DNA from 2 places in the Alysiella filiformis genome. Region 2 is predicted to be linked to the other one. Evidence: predicted binding sites of a transcription regulator. Region 2 holds the regulator's gene; the other holds the start of a gene.
The links. Region 2 encodes FNR, which switches genes on or off when oxygen is low (the NO sensors DNR and NnrR bind a similar motif). Its sites were predicted from a motif close to TTGATNNNNATCAA; they were not measured.
Positions count from the first base shown of each region.

Region 1: the regulator FNR is predicted to act here: its motif matches at 1,647-1,660, upstream of ccoN (cytochrome-c oxidase, cbb3-type subunit I).

Region 1 covers NZ_CP059564.1:1,330,344-1,338,448, forward strand. Annotated here, with positions in the region: gene H3L97_RS06580 (M61 family metallopeptidase) at 1-1,554, opposite strand, end outside; gene ccoN (cytochrome-c oxidase, cbb3-type subunit I) at 1,927-3,363, shown strand; gene ccoO (cytochrome-c oxidase, cbb3-type subunit II) at 3,385-3,996, shown strand; gene H3L97_RS06595 (cbb3-type cytochrome oxidase subunit 3) at 4,003-4,185, shown strand; gene ccoP (cytochrome-c oxidase, cbb3-type subunit III) at 4,185-5,627, shown strand; gene ilvC (ketol-acid reductoisomerase) at 5,861-6,874, shown strand; gene H3L97_RS06610 (glycosyltransferase family 2 protein) at 7,035-7,832, shown strand; gene H3L97_RS06615 (hypothetical protein) at 7,899-8,105, opposite strand, start outside.
Region 2 covers NZ_CP059564.1:1,542,296-1,550,400, forward strand. Annotated here, with positions in the region: gene H3L97_RS07665 (PilT/PilU family type 4a pilus ATPase) at 1-414, shown strand, start outside; gene H3L97_RS07670 (peroxiredoxin) at 513-953, shown strand; gene H3L97_RS07675 (5-(carboxyamino)imidazole ribonucleotide synthase) at 1,123-2,265, shown strand; gene fnr (fumarate/nitrate reduction transcriptional regulator Fnr) at 2,323-3,060, opposite strand; gene hemN (oxygen-independent coproporphyrinogen III oxidase) at 3,235-4,641, shown strand; gene cysK (cysteine synthase A) at 4,942-5,874, opposite strand; gene H3L97_RS07695 (hypothetical protein) at 6,075-6,212, shown strand; gene hscA (Fe-S protein assembly chaperone HscA) at 6,281-8,105, shown strand, end outside.

The DNA of each region.
Region 1 (8,105 bases), 210 kb from region 2:
AATGATTTTGTCATTGGGTTTGAGTGTGGCTTCTTCTGCGCTGCTGCCTGAAAAAACGTGGGAAATGACCGCGCCATCTTTGTTTTGCGTGTAGCGGCAGCCCAGTTCGGCTTGTGGTGCGAAATCGGGAAATTCGCTGACCAATTTGCCGTTGCCCGAGCTGCGGTTTTCAGGCAGCCAGCGCAATTCAATGCCTGCTTGACGCAAACACATTGCCAAAGGCAAATCTTCGGTGCTGTATAAGCCGTAGTTGAAAAAATCGTTTAAAGTCAATCCTGTGTATTCGCTGGCAAGGGTTTGCCATTCGCCTTCTTGGGTGCCTGCGCCTGTGTCCAAAAAGCGTTGGTAGAGATTTTGCATCACAAAATCAAGGCTGTATTCGCTGTTCTCACGAATCACCAAATCCAAGCACAGGGCAAACAATGCGCCATGTTGGTAGTAGCTGGTGATGGCATTGGGCGAATTTTCGTCTTGTTTGTAATATTTGTGCCACGCGGCAAAGCTGGATTGTGCCAAACTTTGCCATTTGCGCCCTGCGTTGCGTTGAACGCGCGTCATGGTGTTTGCCAATAAATTCAAATAATTGCTGACTGAAATCACGCCACTGCGTACCAAAGTCAAATCGTCATAATATGATGTGATGCCTTCGTATGCCCACAGTTGTTCGGTGTAGGTTTCTTTTTCCAAATCATAGGGTTGGAATACGGTTGGTTTGAAGGATTTGACATTCCATGCGTGAAAATATTCGTGTGCGATTAAGCCCAGTAATTCGGTGTAGGCGGCGTTGGCTTCGCCCATGTTGTAGGCAGGCAGGGCTTTGCGGTCGGCGTGCAGGGCGGTGCTGCTGATGTGTTCCAAGCCACCGTAAATGCCATCGCCCAAATACAGTAAAAACAAATAGTGCGTGAATGGGGTAGGGCGCGGAAACAGGTCAATTTCGTATTCGCAAATGCGTTGGCAGTCGTCTATCAGGCGTTGGCGGTCAAAATCGCGGTAGTAGCCGCTCAATGCGATGAAATGCGGTATGCTGTGTGCCTCAAAACGCAAAATTTCAATGTGTTCGCCCATTTCTATGGGGTGGTCGGTCAATTCGGCGTAGCTGGTTGCCTGAAAATGCGTTTCGCTGATGCGTGGCAGGGTGCTGACGATTTGCCAATTTTCAGGCAGCCCCGCCAATTCCACTTCGTGTACTTCATTTTGGCGATGGGGTGCATACAAAAACAAACACGCACCATCAATGAAACCACGCTGCGTGTCCAACAGGCTGGCGCGTACCGACAAATCGTTGGCATACACCGCATAATGCACCACATAATGACCGTCTTGGTCGGGTAATTGCCAAGTGTTTTTGTCCAGTTGATACATTTCGCAGTCTTCGCCATTGCAGGCAGCCTGAAAGCCCAAAATGTGTCGCGAAAAATCCCGAATCATGTAGCTGCCCGCCACCCAGTTTGCCAATTTGAGCAAATTGGGGCTGCCAGCAATGTGGTCAAACGACAAAGTAATGTGCCAAATGTGTTGTTGCGGTTGGGGGATAAGTGTGTAGTGGAACATAAATCAATCCAATTAAAATAAAAAATGATGTGTGGGAAACAAACCGATTTTGCACCCAAAATTGTGTTAAAAAAACGTAAAAATCGCTTGATTTGATATTTATCAAGTGGTGCCAGCGCAAATTTGGCTAATCTTGCACAAAAAATGCCGTAAAGCCGTTTCAGGCAGCCTGAAAACGCTGTTTTACCATTATTTTACTTGGTAGGAAAGACCGTTTTGTTTTAAAATGCTAAATTAAGTTATCTGAATGGTGCATTAAGTTTACACAATTTGGATAAAAATGAAGAGAATTGGGTGATGCTTGGGTGCAATATTTTGATACACAAGCAGAAATCCATCAAACCAAACGCCATATAAATGGAGACTTTTTTCATGGAAACGCAAACTTACAACTACAAAGTGGTGCGCCAGTTCGCCATCATGACGGTAGTTTGGGGCATAGTCGGTATGTTGGTGGGCGTGATTGCCGCCGCACAGCTTTACTGGCCAGCCTTAAACTTGTCAGACGTTGCGCCTTGGTTCCACTTTGGACGCATTCGCCCACTGCATACCAATGCCGTGATTTTCGCCTTTGGCGGTTGTGGCTTATTTGCCACGTCTTATTATGTCGTGCAACGAACGTGTAATGTTCGTTTGTTTGGCGGCAATATTTTGCCAGCAATTACCTTTTGGGGCTGGCAACTCATCATTGTTCTGGCGGTGATTACCCTGCCTTTGGGCTACACATCGGGTAAAGAATACGCCGAATTGGAATGGCCAATTGACATTTTGCTGACCATTATTTGGGTTGTTTATGCAGTGGTGTTTTTTGGTACGATTTCCAATCGCAAAATCAAACACATTTATGTGGCAAACTGGTTTTATGGCGCATTTATTTTAGCCGTTGCGTTGTTGCATATTGTGAACAGTATGGCGATTCCCGCAGGTTGGTTCAAATCCTACTCAGTGTACTATGGCGCGATTGATGCCATGGTGCAATGGTGGTACGGTCATAATGCCGTGGGTTTCTTCTTAACTGCCGCATTTTTGGGCATGATGTACTATTTCGTACCCAAACAAGCAGGTCGTCCCGTTTACTCCTACCGTTTGTCGGTGGTGCATTTTTGGGCATTGATTTTTACCTATATGTGGGCAGGTCCTCACCACTTGCACTACACCGCATTGCCTGATTGGACACAATCTTTGGGTATGGTATTGTCCATTATCCTGTTTGCCCCATCTTGGGGTGGCATGATTAACGGCATCATGACCCTGTCTGGCGCATGGCACAAATTGCGCACCGACCCCATTTTGAAATTCTTGGTGGTGTCTTTATCATTCTACGGTATGTCCACATTTGAAGGACCCATGATGTCCATCAAATCCGTGAACGCATTGAGCCACTACACCGACTGGACAGTGGGACACGTTCACTCTGGCGCATTGGGTTGGGTGGGCTTTGTTACCATCGGTTCCATCTACTACCTCGTACCCCGTTTGTACGGTCAAAAAGAAATGTACAGCACCAAATTGATTGACGTGCATTTCTGGATTGCCACTTTGGGCGTGGTGTTGTACATCACATCAATGTGGGTGTCGGGTGTAACACAAGGCATCATGTGGAGCCAATTGAACCCAGACGGCACATTAACCCACTCTTTTGTGGCATCAGTTAGCCGTTCTATGCCTTTCTATTTCATTCGTTTCTTGGGTGGCGCGTTCTATGTAAGCGGCATGGTTATCATGGCGTACAATGTGTATCGCACCATCACGCGGGGTAAACCTGTGGAAGCGGAAATCCCTGCTTTGACACAATCTCAACACCACTAAACAGAAAGTAGGCGATTAAAAATGAAATTACAACCATTAGTTGAAGAAAAAGTGGGTTTTTTGATTGTATTCACATTGATTGTGATTAGCTTTGGTTTGTTGGTGCAAATTGTTCCCCTGTTTGCCAGTAAGGAAGTGATTACCCCAACCGAAGGTGTCAAACCCTATAATGCTTTACAGGTAGCAGGACGCGACATTTATGTGCGTGAAGGCTGCTACAACTGCCATTCACAACAAGTTCGCCCTTTCCGTGCCGAAACCGAACGTTACGGACACTACTCTGTGGCAGGCGAATCGGTTTACGACCACCCATTCCAATGGGGTTCCAAACGCACAGGTCCTGACTTGGCGCGTGTGGGCGGTCGCTATTCCGATGAATGGCATCGCATTCACTTGCTCAATCCACGCGATGTTGTGCCAGAATCCAATATGCCAGCCTTCCCATGGTTGGCGCGCAATAAAGTGGACGCAGATGAAGTGGTTCGCCACATGAAAGCCTTGAATAAAGTGGGCGTACCCTACACCGAGGAAGATTATGCCAAAGCAGCCGATGAGCTGAAAAACAAATCTGAATTGGACGCTGTGGTTGCCTATCTGCAAGGTTTGGGTTTGGCATTGAAAAATAAAAGGTAAAACATCATGGAATTGATTTGGGCAAAGGTATTGTTTACCGTTATCGTATTTATGAGTTTTTTATTGGTGCTGTTGATTGTGTTCAACAAGCGCAATAAGGGCAACTACAATCATGCTGCACACAGCATCATTGACGACCCCGATACACCAGAACCTGCCCAAATCAAACCTGATAACGGAGCAAAATAATGGAATCACAATTCACTTCCCCCTTTTGGCACTATTATATTGTTGCCATTGTCGTAGGCAGTATCATCTGGATTGTTTGGCTTTTGCTGTCGCAAAACGTGGTCAAAGTGAAAAAAGGTGAAGATGTTAAAACCATGGGGCATTCGTGGGACGGTATTGAAGAATACAACAACCCCTTGCCACGTTGGTGGTTTTATATGTTCATCATGACCATCCTTTTTGGTATTGGCTACTTGGTTTTTTACCCTGGTTTGGGCGATTTCAAGGGCATTGGTTTCAATGGAAAAACTTGGAGCAGCGTGAGCCAATATCAAGATGAAATGAAAAAAGCCGAAGCGGAAACGGGCGCATTGTATGCCAAATATTCGGGCATGAGCGTTACCGAGGCTGCACAAAATGTTGAAGCCATGACCATGGGTAAAAACCTGTTTGATACTTATTGTATTCAATGCCATGGTTCGGACGCGCAAGGTTCACGCGGTTTCCCCAATTTGACCGATACAGACTGGCTTTATGGTGGTACGCCTGAACACATTCAGGAAACCATTACCAAAGGTCGTTTGGGTGTGATGGCAGCATGGGGACCTGTGTTGGGCGAAGAGCGTGTGCGTGATGCGGCGCATTTCGTGATGTCTTTGTCGGGTCGTGAGCATAATGAAGAGCGTGCCATTCGCGGTAAAGAGATTTTTGCTGCAAATTGTGCCGTGTGTCATGGTGCTGATGGCAGTGGCAATCAAGGCATGGCACCGAATTTGACCGATGATGTTTGGTTGTGGAATGGCAGCGAAAAAGGCATCATTGAAACCATTACAGGTGGTCGCCATAACCAAATGCCTGCTTGGGAAGGTTTCTTGACCAAAGAGAAAATCCACTTGCTGACTGCTTATGTTTGGGGTAAATCACACCCAGAAGGCAAAGCCTTGCCAACCGATACCAAAAATGCGGTTCGTGGCGTGGCACCTGCTGAGGAACAAGCGGCAAAAGCAGAACCTGTTGCTGAGCCTGCTCCTGTTGCTGCAAGCCCTGCCGAGGCGGTTTCAGCCAGCCCTGCGGTGGAGGCGGCGGTTTCTGAACCTGCTGTGGAAGACAAAGCCCCTGTTGCGGCTGATAAAGCCAGCGTGGTAAACGAAAACGGTGTGGTGAAATTCTATTTCGCTACTGCCAAGAGCGATGTGGCTCCCGAAGCCGACAAAGTGGCAGCCGAAATCGTGAAAGCCGCCAAAGCAGGCAAAAAACTGGTCATCAGTGGTTTTACCGACAGCACAGGCAATGCGGAAAGCAATGCCAAATTGTCCAAAAAACGTGCCGAAGCGGTACAGGCTTTCTTGAAAAAGCAAGGCGTGAAAGCGGAAAGCATGGAATTGCGTAAACCTGAAAACAGCACAGGTGGCAAAGGCGATAATGCCGAAGGTCGCCGCGTTGAAGTGAAAATTGAAGGTTAAAACAATTCGTTTGAAAAAAGAAAAAAGCTGCCTGAAAACGTTTCAGGCAGCTTTTTCTGTGGGTAAAAATAGTGTAAAATTTGTCCGTTTAATTGTTTGGCTCAATTCAACGGCACAAGCGTTGTGTTAATCCGATAAAATGTTGTTTTTACACAAAACCGCATTTTCAGGCAGCCTGAAAACAGTTTTTCCGATAACCGTTTTCCCATTTATTTTTTGCAAAAGGAAAAGAAATGCAAGTTTTTTACGATAAAGATGCCGATTTGTCTTTGATTAAAGGTAAAACTGTTGCCATTATTGGCTATGGTTCGCAAGGTCATGCCCACGCTGCGAATTTGAAAGATTCGGGTGTGAATGTGGTGATTGGTTTGCGTCAAGGCACATCTTGGAACAAGGCTGTGGCGGCTGGTTTTGAAACTTTGAGCGTTGCCGAAGCCACCCAAAAAGCCGATGTGGTGATGATTTTGTTGCCCGATGAAAATCAACCCGTTGTTTACAAAAATGAAATTGCGCCCAATTTGAAAGAAGGCGCGGCTTTGGCGTTTGCTCATGGCTTTAACATTCACTACAACCAAATCGTGCCACCCAAAAATGTGGACGTGATTATGGTTGCACCCAAAGGCCCGGGTCATACCGTACGCAGCGAATTTTTGAAAGGCGGCGGTGTGCCATCTTTGATTGCGGTTTACCAAGATGCAACTGGCAAAGCCCGCGACATTGCCTTGTCTTACGCGGCAGCCAACGGTGGCACCAAAGGTGGCGTGATTGAAACCAATTTCCGCGAAGAAACCGAAACCGACTTGTTCGGCGAACAAGCCGTATTGTGCGGTGGTGCGGTTGAATTGGTAAAATGCGGCTTTGAAACTTTGGTTGAAGCAGGCTATGCACCTGAAATGGCTTATTTTGAGTGCTTACACGAACTGAAATTGATTGTGGATTTGATGTACGAAGGCGGCATTGCCAATATGAACTACTCCATTTCCAACAATGCGGAATATGGCGAGTACGTTACTGGCGTGGAAGTGATTACACCTGCCACCAAAGAAGCGATGAAAAAAGCCTTGTACCGCATTCAATCTGGCGAATATGCCAAAATGTTCATTCAAGAAGGCGCAACCAACTATGCCAGCATGACCGCGCGTCGCCGCTTGACTGCTGACCATCAAATTGAAAAAGTGGGCGCACAATTGCGTAGCATGATGCCTTGGATTGCCAAAAACAAATTGGTAGACCAAGACAAAAACTAATCGGATTGAAGCAGGCTGCCTGAAAAAGTGATTTGGTTTCAGGCAGCTTTTTTACTTATTTAAATGAGAAATGTTATCAAATCTTATTGCCAAGCAACTTTAATTTGCCAATGAGGTTGCTGGGCAATAAGTTAAGACTTTGATAGAAGAGAAAATTTAAATGAAATTGGACATCATTATTCCATGTTATAACGCCGAATCAACCTTAAAACGCGCGGTATTGAGCTGCATCATGCAACCTGAATTGAACCAACTGTGGCTGGTTGATGATGGTTCAACCGACAATACTTGGCGTTTGATTCAGCAACTGGCGGCGGAATATCCGCAAATTCGTGCTGAAAGGCTGCCTGAAAACGGTGGTGTGGCGCGGGCGCGAAATTGGGGGGCATTGCAAAGCGAGGCGGATTTAATCGCATTTTTGGATGCCGATGACGCTTATGAAAATGGGGCGTTGGCGGCAGCGTATTTTTCTTTTCAACATTTTGATTATTTGGGATTGATTCGCTTGAAAGTCAAACCCGTTGGCTTGTCGGAACGCTATGCCCAGCACGAAAAAATTGACCATGCGTGGCGCATTTTGGAAATGACGGTGGGCGGCAATATGGTGTTTCGCCGACATTTTTTCTTGGCATGTGGTGGCTTTCCGCGCAATGAATTGTTTAAGCAATTTGGTGGCGAAGACGGTGCTTTGGGTTTGGCAACCACCTACAACAGCGTGGTGGGGACTTTGTTTGGCGAAAATGAACCAGGGGTGTTGCACTATTGCCGCGATGGTATGCACGCTGAACGTTTGTTGGAGGCGTTTTTGTACGATTTGCACGACCCGCGCATCACGCAAACCGATAAAGATGAGGCGGATTCGGTAACGCAAAACATTGGTACGCAGTTGCAGGGTTTGAAAACGATTTTGTCGGTGGCGCAATCTGGCATTATGCCTTTGCAAGTGAGCCGTGAATAAGTCAAGCTGCCTGAAAACATTTTCAGGCAGCTTTATTTTTAAATGAATGAACTGTATTTTAAACCACTATTTGATTTGCAAAGTGTGGGTGCTGACCATTTGGCTCATTTCCCACGATTGCCAGCGCGACTCGTAGCGTGTACCGCCCGTTTGTAAATGGCGGCAGCCTATGGCTTCATTGGGGCGTACGGCAAGGTTAATCGGTTGAACAAAAAGGCAAATTTGATAAGTGTGTTGATGATGGGGCAGCAGCAGCACATCGCCCGATTTCAG
Region 2 (8,105 bases):
GTGCAAACCATTGAGCGGATTATGAACTTCTATCCCGAAGAGCGTCATCAGCAGGTGTTGATGGACTTGGCTTTGAACGTGGTGGGCATCATTGGTCAGCGTTTGGCGCGTTTGAAAGAGGGCGGTCGCACGGCGATTGTGGATTTGCTGATTAACACGCCTGCCATGCAAGACCATATTTTCAAAGGCGAATTGATGGAAGCCATGTCGTTGATGAATCGTTCGGAAGTGGACGGTATGCAAACGTTTGACCAAGATTTGTTCCGTTTGTACACCGAAGGGCGCATTACTTATGATGAAGCCTTGCGCCAAGCTGAATCGGTGAACGACTTGCGTTTGCGCATTAAGTTGTGGGAAGAGGGCAATGCCGAAACCCATATCTTTGAACGTGTGAATGAATTGACTTTTAACTGATTCTAAAATCGCAACCGCAAGACTGATTTGGGTTTGCGGTTGTTGTTTTTCAGGCAGCCTGAAAACCCATTTTCCCCATTTTATTAAGGACAGCAATCATGCCCTTTTCTCTTCCTTCATCAAGCGGCGAAGTGTTTGACGCGGCACAACATTTGCCTTTGATTGTCTATTTTTACCCCAAAGACCACACCGCAGGTTGCACCACCGAAGGCTTGGATTTCAACCATTTGCTGCCTGAATTTCGCGCATTGGGTTACACGGTGGTCGGCATTTCGCGCGACAGCGTCAAAACCCACCAAAATTTTTGCGCGAAACAGGGCTTTCAATTTGAATTGTTGAGCGATACAGATGAAAGTGTGTGCAAACAATTTGATGTGTTGAAATTGAAAAAAATGTATGGAAAAGAACATCTTGGTGTTGAGCGCAGCACTTTTGTTTTGAATGAACAAGGCGAGATTGTCCACGAATGGCGCAAGGTAAAAGTTGCCAATCACGCGCAAGAAGTGCTGGATACCGTGAAACGCATTCAGGCTGCCTGAAATCAGTAGGGTGCAGCAATCTCTCTCCCTCTCCCTGTGGGAGAGGGCTGGGGAGAGGGGGCTTTAATCTTAAAATTTACCCTCTCCCTAACCCTCTCCCACAGGGAGAGGGGACAGTATAGTGGCACTTTTCAGGCTGCCTGAAAATAAACAAAAAAGGTTTAAACCAATGAAAATAAATCCAATTTTACCGCCAGCCATGTTGGGCATTTTGGGCGGTGGGCAGTTGGGCAGTATGTTCACAATGGCTGCAAAAACAATGGGTTATCGCGTTACTGTGCTTGACCCTGACCCGAATGCGCCTGCTGCACGTTTTGCCGATGTGCATTTGTGTGCGGCATTTGATGATGCCAATGCTTTGAAAGAATTGGCAAAATGTGCCGCCATCACCACCGAATTTGAAAATGTGAACGCCCAAGCCATGCGCGATTTGGCGCAACACACGCGCGTGTCGCCAAGCGGCGATTGTGTGGCGATTGCCCAAAATCGCATTTTGGAAAAACAATGGATACGCCAAGCGGGTTTGCAAACTGCACCTTATCAAGTCATTGAAAAAGAAGAAGATATTGGCGAACAAAGTTTGCCCTATTTATCGGGGATTTTGAAAACCGCCACTTTGGGTTATGACGGCAAGGGGCAAATTCGCGTGAACACGCTGCCTGAATTGCGGGCGGCATTTGCGGCGCATTGCGGTGTGCCTTGTGTTTTGGAGCGGCTGGTGGATTTGCGTGCGGAAATTTCTGTAATTGTGTGCCGTTTGAACGATGATGAAATTGCCACGTTTGACCCTGCCGAAAATCATCATGAAAATGGCATTTTGGCGTATTCCATTGTGCCAGCGCGGCTGCCTGAAACGCTGCAAAATCAAGCGCGTGGCATGGCAATTCGTTTGGCGAATGAGTTGGATTATGTGGGCGTGTTGGCGGTGGAAATGTTTGTGGTGGGCGATGAAGCCCATTTGCTGGTTAATGAGATTGCGCCGCGTCCACACAATAGCGGTCATCACACGATAGATGCTTGTTTATCCAGCCAATTTCAGCAGCAGGTGCGGCTGATGTGCGGTTTGCCGCCTGCGAAAACCGATTTGCTGTCGGCGTGTTGCATGGCGAATATTTTGGGCGATGTGTGGGGCGAAAATGGCAGTGAACCGAATTGGCAAGCGGTTTTCAGGCAGCCTGAAACGCATTTGCATTTGTATGGCAAAACGCAAGCAAGGGCAGGGCGCAAAATGGGGCATTTTACCGTGTTGGCAGACCACGCCAATCGCGCATTTGATTTGGCAAAACAAGCACATGGCGAATTGAGAAAATGACAAAAAGGCGGATAATGGCATTTTATCCGCCTTTTTGTGTTTTCAGGCTGCCTGAAATCAAATCACATCGGATTTACCCGAGCAGCCTGCCACCAAATCTTTCAATGCACGGGCTTGCAAAATTTGAATGTGTTTGTGTTCCACCGAAATCCAGCCTTCTTGGTTGAAACGCGACAAGGTTCGGCTGACCGTTTCCAGTTTCAAACCCAAATAGCTGCCAATTTCCTCGCGCGACATACGCAAAATGAAATCGTTGGCGGCAAAACCGCGCGTTTGCAAACGTTGTGATAAATTCAGCAAAAATGCCGCCAAACGCTCTTCGGCGCGCATATTGCCCAACATCATCATCACATTTTGGTCGCGTATGATTTCTCGGCTCATCAGGCGCATAAAATGCGTTTGCAGGCTGGGTACGCGCTTGACCAAATCTTCCATACGCGCAAAGGGCAATTCACACACTTCGCTGTCTTCCAGCGCAATGGCATCGTTGATGTAGATGTTGTTGCCGATGCCGTCCATGCCCATCAGTTCGCCCGACATGAAAAAGCCCGTAACTTGGTCGCGCCCATCTTGCGTGCCAACGGTGGTTTTGAAAAAGCCCGTGCGTATGGCAAACAGCGACACAAAAGTTTCGCCAGCGTGAAACAGGTAATCGCCTTTTTTTAAGCGGCGACTTTGGCGAATCACGCTATTGAGTTGTTCCAAATCGTGTTTGTGTAAACCAACAGGCAGGCAAAGTTCGCGTAATGAACATTCTGAACACTGGGTTTTGATGTGCAAAATTGGGTTCGCCATGATGAATTTAAGCCCATTTTTCAAAAATTTTTAAAAACAAATACACAGAACGGCTGATTTTGATACAAATCAAAGCGAGTATATTTAAATCGCGCTATTTTAACAAATTTTCCCCAAATTCGCCCAAAATCTTTAAAATAGCCTTTCTTAAAATGAAAACCGATACACAAATCCATGAAAACAATCACAATTACACAAGAAAATCACACGCTGTTTGATTTTGACCGCGATTTAATCGCCAGTTTGCCTGCCAGTGGTCCACGTTACACATCGTATCCCACCGCCGACCGCTTTCATGTGGGTTTCAGGCAGCCTGAATATGAAAACACTTTGGCAAAAACCTTTAAAAACAATCTTGAACCTGTTTCATTGTATGTGCATATTCCGTTTTGCAATGTGATTTGCTACTACTGCGGCTGCAATAAAGTCATCACCAAAGACACGCGCAAAGCCGATGAATATTTGCTTTATTTGGAAAAAGAAATGGCTTTGCTGCAACCGCATTTGCACGGCAAACGCCCTTTGGCGCAACTGCATTTTGGTGGCGGCACCCCCACTTTTTTGAACGATGAACAGTTGGAGCGCGTGTTCAAAATGATACGCGAACATTTTGAATTGCTGCCCGATGGCGAATATTCCATTGAAATTGACCCGCGCAAAGTCAGCCGTGAAAGCGTGTTCAAATTGGGCAAATTGGGTTTCAATCGCATGAGCGTGGGCATTCAGGATTTTGACCCCAAAGTTCAGGCAGCCGTAAACCGCATTCAAACCGTTGAAGAAACAAAAGAAGTGATAGACGCGGCGCGTGAGGCAGGTTTCAAATCCATCAGCGTGGATTTGATTTACGGCTTGCCACACCAAACGGTGGAAAGCATCAAACCCACTTTGGATACGGTGCTGTCGGAACTCAATCCCGACCGTTTGGCTTTGTATCATTACGCGCATTTGCCGCACATTTTTAAGCCACAACGCCGCATTGACACCAATGCCGTGCCGTCTAGCGAAGAAAAATTGGACATTTTGCAATATGCCGTGCATTTGTTGGACGAAAAAGGCTATGTTTTCATTGGCATGGACCATTTTGCCAAACCCGAAGATGAGCTTGCCATTGCGCTGAAACAAGGGCGATTGCAACGCAATTTCCAAGGCTATTCCACCCATGCCGATTGCGATTTGGTGGCGATTGGTGTGAGCAGCATTGGCAAGGTGGGCAACACATACAGCCAAAATGAAAAAGAGTTGCCCGAATATTATGCCGCTTTGGATGCAGGACATTTGCCCATTTTGCGCGGCTATGAGTTGAACGATGACGATGTGTTGCGCCGCCAAATCATTCAAGATTTGATGTGCCGTTTTGCGCTGGAATTGTCGGAATATGGGGTTGATTTTGCGGATTATTTTGCCGATGAAATGCACGATTTGGGCAATATGGCAAAACTCGGCTTGATTGAGTGGAATGCGGTTTCAGGCAGCCTGAAAGTAACGCCCAAAGGTCGTTTTTTGATTCGCAATATTGCCATGATTTTTGATTACCACTTGCGCCACAAAGAAACGCAAGCCAAATATTCGCAAACGGTGTAAAAAAACAGGCTGAAACCTGTGCAAAACCCACTTTTAAATTGATGTAGGGGCGGATTTTATATCCGCCCCTTTTCAATTTAGGTTTCATGCATTTCAAAATAGGACAAGTGTAGGGTGCAACTTGTTGCACCATTTTCCTGATAAAACATGGATTTGGTGCAACAAGTTGCACCCTACATGGTGTTTCATTTTGTATTGATAAAAATAAAAATTTCTGCAAGTTTAAACAGGGCAGATATGAAATCTGCCCCTACGAATTGAGTTTTGCAAAAGTTTCAGGCAGCCTGAAATCCAATTCAATTATGCCAAATCTTGAAACAAAGGCGTGGACAAATAACGTTCGCCATAAGAAGGCAACACCACCACAATCAATTTGCCTGCATTTTCAGGTTTGGCAGCCAACTGCAATGCCGCCCACACCGCCGCACCCGATGAAATGCCCACCAGCACACCCTCTTTTTGCGCCATATCACGCGCGGTGGCAAAAGCCGCCTCGTTGGGTACTTGAATGATGCCGTCATACACTGCCGTGTTCAATGCTTTGGGGATAAAGCCTGCGCCAATGCCCTGAATGGGGTGAGGTCCTTTTTGTCCACCGCTCAACACGGGCGAGGCTTCTGGCTCAACCGCAAAAACCTGCACATTGGGGTTTTTCGCTTTCAGGGTTTCGCCCACGCCAGTGATGGTGCCGCCTGTGCCAACGCCAGCCACGAAAATGTCCACTTTACCGTCTGTGTCGCGCCAAATTTCTTCGGCGGTGGTGTGGCGGTGGATTTCGGGATTGGCAGGATTTTCAAACTGTTGTGGCATAAAATACACATCAGGATTGCTGTTTACCAATTCTTGTGCTTTGGCAATCGCACCGCCCATGCCTTCGGAGGCAGGGGTCAAAACCAATTCTGCACCGTAAGCGCGTAAAAGCATACGGCGTTCTTGGCTCATGCTTTCGGGCATGGTAATGACCAATTTGTAGCCTTTTGCCGCGCAAACCATTGCCAAGCCAATGCCTGTGTTGCCCGAAGTGGGTTCAACAATAATGGTATTGGCTTTGATTTTGCCTGCTTTTTCGGCATCGGCAATCATGGCGGCGGCAATGCGGTCTTTCACGCTGCTGGCTGGATTGAAAAATTCCAATTTGGCAACGATTTTGGCAGGCAAATTTTCGCTGACGCGATTGAGTTGCACCAAAGGGGTGTTGCCGATTAAGTCGGTGATGTTGTTGGCAATATTCATCTTTTCCAAATCCTTATTCTTGATAAAAAAACAAATGGCATTCTAAAAGCAAAGCAGGCAAAAAACAAATAATTTATCTGACTTTGGTTTAGAAGTGGTACTTCTAAATGGCAAAAAATGCGCTAAATAACGCGAATTCGGGATAAAAGTGATTGATAAATTGAAGTAACTTTACCCCCTCTCATTGTGGAAGAGGGTATGTGTTCAACAAGACCTCTCTCCAATTCTCTCCCATAGGGATAGAGAGCTGGTTTGTTGGCAAATTAACCGTTACTTACCCCAAGTTCACGTTAAATAAAGACAAACAGCCCCATAAATCCACTTTTCAGGCTGCCTGAAAAACCGACAAATGCACTCAACAATGCTAAAATACGCACCGTTAAAAATACACATCAAGGAACAAATCATGGCTTTATTGCAAATTGCCGAACCGAATATGTCTGCTGCGCCCCATCAACACCGTTTGGCGGTGGGCATTGATTTGGGGACGACCAACAGCTTGGTTGCCACCGTTAAAAGCGGTGCAGCGAGCTGTTTGCCAGATGAAACAGGTGCGGTTGCCGTGCCATCGGTGGTGCGTTATTTGGGCGATGATAATGCGGTTGTGGGAAAAAAAGCCCTTGAACAACAAAAACTTGACCCGCAAAACACCATTTCATCTGCCAAACGTTTAATTGGGCGCACACTGCCTGAAATTGACACCACGCATTTGCCCTATCGTTTTGGCGCGTCAGACAAAATCATTGAATTGCAAACCAAAAATGGTTTAAAAACCCCCATTGAAGTGTCTGCCGACATTTTGCGTGTGTTGAAAGACCGTGCCGAGCAATCGTTGGGGGGCGATTTGGTGGGCGCGGTGATTACCGTGCCAGCCTATTTTGATGACGCGCAACGCCAAGCCACCAAAGACGCGGCACGTTTGGCAGGTTTGAACGTGTTGCGTTTGCTCAACGAACCCACCGCCGCCGCCATTGCCTACGGTTTGGACAACGCCGCCGAAGGCACGTTTGTGGTGTACGATTTGGGTGGCGGCACGTTTGACGTTTCCGTGTTGCAGCTTTCCAAAGGCTTGTTTGAAGTGAAGGCAACGGGTGGCAATTCTGCTTTGGGTGGCGATGATTTTGACCACCGCTTGTTTTGCCATATTGTTGAAAAACATCAACTTTCCATTACCGATGAACGCGATGTGCAACTGTTGTTTGGTTTGGTTCGCGCTGCCAAAGAAGCGTTGAGCAGGCTGCCTGAAACCGAAATCGCCACCGAATTGCAAGACGGTACGCCACTTCGCACCGTCATCACACGCGCTGAATTTCACGCGTTGACCCAGCATTTGGTCGCCAAAACCCTTGAACCTGTTAAGCAAGCCCTGAAAGACGCTGGCGTGTCCAAATCCGACATCAAAGGCGTGATTATGGTGGGCGGTGCCACGCGCATGTTGCACGTTCAACAGGCGGTGGGCGCGTTTTTTGGGCAAACGCCACTCAATAATTTGAATCCCGATGAGGTGGTGGCTTTGGGTGCAGCCATGCAAGCCAATGTTTTGGCTGGCAATAAAAACGATGGCGAATGGCTGTTGTTGGACGTAACACCGCTTTCTTTGGGCTTGGAAACGTATGGCGGGCTGGCTGAAAAAATCATTCCGCGCAACAGCACTTTGCCCACCGCGCGCGCCCAAGAATTTACCACTTTCAAAGACGGTCAAACCGCCATGACCATTCATGTGGTGCAGGGCGAACGCGAATTGGTTTCAGACTGCCGCAGTTTGGCGAAATTCACTTTGCGTGGCATTCCGCCCATGGTGGCTGGCGCGGCGCGGATTCGCGTTACGTTTCAGGTAGATGCCGATGGTTTGTTGTCGGTGTCGGCGCGTGAGCAAACCACAGGCGTTCAAGCGCAAATTGAAGTGAAACCATCTTACGGTTTGGACGATGACACGATTATGAATATGTTGCGCGACAGCATGAGCAACGCCAAAGACGATGCCATTGCCCGCGCCCGTGCCGAAGCCAAAGTGGAGGCAGAAGGCTTGATTGGCGCAATTCAGGCAGCCCTAACTTTGGACAGCGATTTATTGAGTGCCGATGAAATCCAAAAAATCAATGGTTTAATGGATAAGTTGAACGCCAGTTTGCCCACGCACACCGCCGAGCAAATCCGCGCGATGATTCACGATTTGTCGCACGCCACCGATGATTTTGCCGCCAAACGCATGGACAGAAACATTCAGCGCA